DNA from 2 places in the Oceanobacillus sp. FSL W8-0428 genome. Region 2 is predicted to be linked to the other one. Evidence: a T-box and tRNA genes for the amino acid it is inferred to sense, from the RefSeq annotation. Region 2 holds a T-box; the other holds one or more tRNA genes.
The links. A T-box is a leader RNA that pairs with one kind of tRNA and senses whether it is charged. The one in region 2 lies ahead of MKY30_RS17510 (valine--tRNA ligase), so its partner is inferred to be a tRNA-Val.
Positions count from the first base shown of each region.

Region 1: it has a tRNA-Val gene. The T-box ahead of MKY30_RS17510 (valine--tRNA ligase) is inferred to sense a tRNA for this amino acid. The anticodon was not compared.

Region 1 is NZ_JBBORB010000001.1:4,614,089-4,616,298, reverse strand. It holds gene MKY30_RS22250 (SDR family NAD(P)-dependent oxidoreductase) at 1-128, opposite strand, end outside; tRNA gene MKY30_RS22245 (tRNA-Val) at 757-829, shown strand; gene MKY30_RS22240 (serine hydrolase domain-containing protein) at 981-2,210, shown strand, end outside.
Region 2 is NZ_JBBORB010000001.1:3,670,903-3,673,112, reverse strand. It holds gene MKY30_RS17510 (valine--tRNA ligase) at 1-1,165, opposite strand, end outside; T-box leader at 1,217-1,461, opposite strand; gene MKY30_RS17505 (hypothetical protein) at 1,694-1,882, shown strand; gene ysxE (spore coat protein YsxE) at 1,879-2,210, opposite strand, start outside.

The sequences.
Region 1 (2,210 bases), 940 kb from region 2:
GCCTGATTACTTTGATAGGTAATAACAACATTTGCACCTTCATTAGCGAGAGATAAAGCAATTTCTTTTCCGATACCTCTGGATCCCCCAGTGATAAGTGCTGTTTTATTTTTAATTCCTAAATCCATTTACTTATTCCTCCTCATTTCAGCAATTTACTATAAAATATCTATTATGATTGAATAGCTGCTGTACACTTCATTTATTTCCATTAATTAGGCTAGAATCGACATGCTACTGTAAATTCTCTCTGACAGTCATATAAATATAGGCAAAGACGAGGTAATCCATATGAAGTAATTTTTGATAATAATCTCTAATCTGCTTTAAGTATAATGAAAATAAAACTTCTCGTTAGTTCCGATACTTATTTTGGTAATCAAATCACTCCCTTGTTATTTCGTATAAGAAACTTATTCATTAATTTTTGAACAAAAGTGCAAATAAAAAGTCATTTGTTCATTTTTGGTTAGTATAAATGAATGGGAATTTTATGTCAACGCTTTCATTTATGTGTTTTAATATTATAATAATCCTGATTTATTAAGGAAACGCCTGTACTATAGTGCTGAAAATAAGGCATAGGAAATAATTATATTTATGAATGATAATTTCTTAATTTAAGTGTATTTATCAGTTTGATAGTTGTAGTATTCTACTAATTTCATTAAACTACAAAATTATAATGCTGATACAAATATTGTTAGCTTGTTTTCTTTTCCATTAGGCTGTATAATATGTATTGTACCTACATACGATTCCGTAGCTCAGCTGGGAGAGCGCTTGCTTGACAGGCAAGAGGTCGTTGGTTCGAGCCCAATCGGAGTCATTTACTTAAAGCGGTTCATAGGGAATAATTTCTCTCTAATTGCGTGAAGACACATTATTTATGGATGTGTCTTTTTTCGTTTTTGAAGGTTTTTTTGGAGAGATCGGGAATCAATAGAGTATTTAATTTTATTTTTAAGGAGTGGATGCTGATGCAGGAAATAAGATCAAAAATAGATGCATATATCAACGAATATTTGGAATCGTGGGACTTCTACGGGGTTATTCAAGTTATAAAAAATGATGACATTCTTTTTGAAAACGCATACGGTTATGCGAATATAGAGTTTGGAATCAAAAATAATATAAGTTCATGCTTTTCAATCGCCTCCATGACCAAGCAATTTACTGCCTTTGCGATTATGCTCCTGCATGATAAGGGTGTATTGGATATTGATAAGCCGGCATCTTTATTTCTTCCTGGTGATATGAAGATTGACAAATCAATAACTATACATCATTTATTATCACACACATCAGGTTTAAGCAATTTCTATAATTTTGAAAATGATTTTTTCTCTGGATACAATAGAATGGACTATTCCAAAAACGACTTCTTTCAACGGTATATAAATAAAGAACCTGTTTTTCCACCAGATGTGAAATATGATTATAATAATGTAAATTATAATTTGCTTGCATGGATTATTGAAAATGTAACGGGAGAGAGGTATGAGGACTATATCCGGAACAGCATATTTCTACCTTTGAATATGATGAATAGTGATATTGATGACGGATGTAAAATTATTAAAAACAGATCCGGTAATTATGTGAAAGATTTTGATGTGATTATCAAAAGTCCATATTATAACGAAAAATTTAGTATCGGTGCTGGAGCAATTATTTCTAACTGTGATGATTTATATAAATGGTACATCTGCTTACGTGATAGAAAAATACTATCACAGAAAGCGTATAATCGATTTTTCAATGAGAATAAAAATAATTACTGCTATGGGTTGGAATATCATCATGTTTATGAAATGGGAAGATACTCCCATGGGGGAGACCATCTTGGAATAAGTACTTATATGCAGAATTATTTTGATGGAAATATTTGTATTATCATACTTTCAAATAATGAAGCTATCAATCAATATAGATTGGGCAACGCAATTGCAGATATTCTCCATCATGTTGAGGTAGATATTCCAGCAAAGTTTGAAGAAATCCCTCTTAGTGAGAACGAACTTAAAAAGTATTGCGGTACCTATTTAAAAAATAAGATCAAAGTAGAACTTATTAATGGCAAATTATACTTTGTAAAATTCTCAGGTAATCTTTATATTGAAATCTATCCGGTAGGTGAAGGAAGGTTTGTCCGGCGATACTTTGATCAGATTGAACCTTATCGTATTTCTGAGGATGAACATGGCGAA
Region 2 (2,210 bases):
CAAAATTAACTTTTTCCTCATCAGAATCCTGCATGTTTAAAGCTGCTTCTGCCAATGGCTCCATTTTTACAAACCATTGCGTTGACAAATAAGGCTCAACAACTGCACCGCTTCTCTCCGAATGCCCAACCTGATGTGGACGTTCTTCAACCTCAAATAGAACACCTGATTCCTGAAGGTCTTTGACAATTTGCTTACGACATTCAAATCTGTCTAACCCCTGATATTTCCCTGCATTCTCATTCATGGTTCCATCTTCATTCATAATAAGCACGCGCTCTAAATCATGGCGGTTACCGATTTCAAAGTCATTTGGATCATGCGCTGGTGTAATTTTAACCGCTCCAGATCCAAGCTCCATATCTACATATTCATCGGCAACAATCTGCATTTCTCTGCCTACAATCGGTAAAATAACCGTTTTGCCAATTAAATGCTGATAGCGTTCATCTTTCGGATGTACAGCTACTGCAGTATCTCCAAGCATTGTTTCCGGACGGGTTGTTGCAATTTCAATCGTTTCATCACTATCTTTAATCGGGTAGCGCATATGATAAAACTTACCCGGGATTTCTTCGTAAATAACCTCAATATCGGAGAGCGCTGTTTTTGTGGAAGGATCCCAGTTAATAATGTACTCTCCGCGGTAAATAAGTCCTTTTTCATAAAGACGGACAAACACTTCCCGAACGGCTTCAGATAAACCTTCATCCAAAGTAAAGCGTTCCCGGGAATAGTCTAATCCAAGTCCAAGCTTCTCCCACTGTGAGCGGATAAAGCTTGCATATTCTTCTTTCCATTCCCAAGATTTTTTAAGAAATTTCTCACGGCCAAGCTCGTAACGATTTGTTCCCATTTCTTTTAATTTTGCTTCTACCTTTGCCTGTGTTGCGATTCCTGCATGATCCATTCCAGGAAGCCACAGTACATCATAACCCTGCATGCGCTTCATACGTGTAATTGTATCCTGCATTGTTGTATCCCATGCATGCCCTAAATGCAAACGGCCTGTAACATTTGGCGGCGGAATAACAATAGAATAAGGCTCCTTTTCCGGGTCATCTTTTGCTTCAAAAAATTTACCATCTAACCAAAATTGATATCTTCCTTTTTCCACTTCTTGCGGATTGTATTTCGGAGGAAGCTGATTTTGTTTATCTGACATGTTAAAAACCTCCTTCATTCTTATGAAAACTAAAAAAACCCTTTCATCCTGATAAAGGACGAAAGGGTATATTTCCGTGGTACCACCTTTGTTTGCTTATAATTAAAAGCCGTTACAGCTTTTATAAAGCACACTTAAGGTCATGGATATCGGCTGACAACCGGAATCTCCTACTACATTTTCAGAGACTCTGCATCAGAGACGACTTCAAGAACAACCTTCCCAGGAAATTTTCACCGCATGATTTCCCTCTCTAAGAGCGTTTATTCTTTACTACTTCTCTTCCACGCATTCATATGTTTTCTTAGTAACATTTATTTTATCCTTTCCACCAGAGAACGTCAACTATATTTTCATATAATTACCGGTAAATAGGCATTTTCCCAGATAAAACTGTTAAGCAAACAAAAAAATTATCATAAAAAAGTGTATCTATATTATTGACACACTTTTCACAGGTTTATACATAACATATTATATCAAACTGCAGAAATCTATCCTTAATGAAATAAACTGGAGGGAAAAAATATGTCCCGTTATTATCGTTACCGTATACCGCCTTGGGCAAGAAAATGTATTTTTATTGTAGAGACCTGTATTACACCTATTTTGGTGTTTCAAATTATTAGAACGCTTTTAATACCTACAGCATTTGATATTTTAATACTGGCTGTATTAATTGGCCTTGCTCTTTCTTTTTACATGCAATGGATCTAATCTGGCTGTTCCTCCTTTGACTCATATGTTTCTTGTATAAAATCCACCCAGTTCATACCGAATTCTAAACGGCGAAATTGCTGTTGCAGCTCCTTCACCTGATTTACCATTGACTTTTTTGTGCGGCGGTTTGTATAATTTTTGAGCACACTTAAATAGGTTGATGGGTTAAGCAAATAGACAGAAATAAGATGCATTTCCTTCACAGTCAGATGATTTGTTTTTTGATAGACCGTAAATGCCTGCTGTATTGATTTCTCGGGCTGATTATAAGCACCCGTCAAGCCCCGGAAATAATGTGATAAATCACGTGCCGGATGCTCAAAAC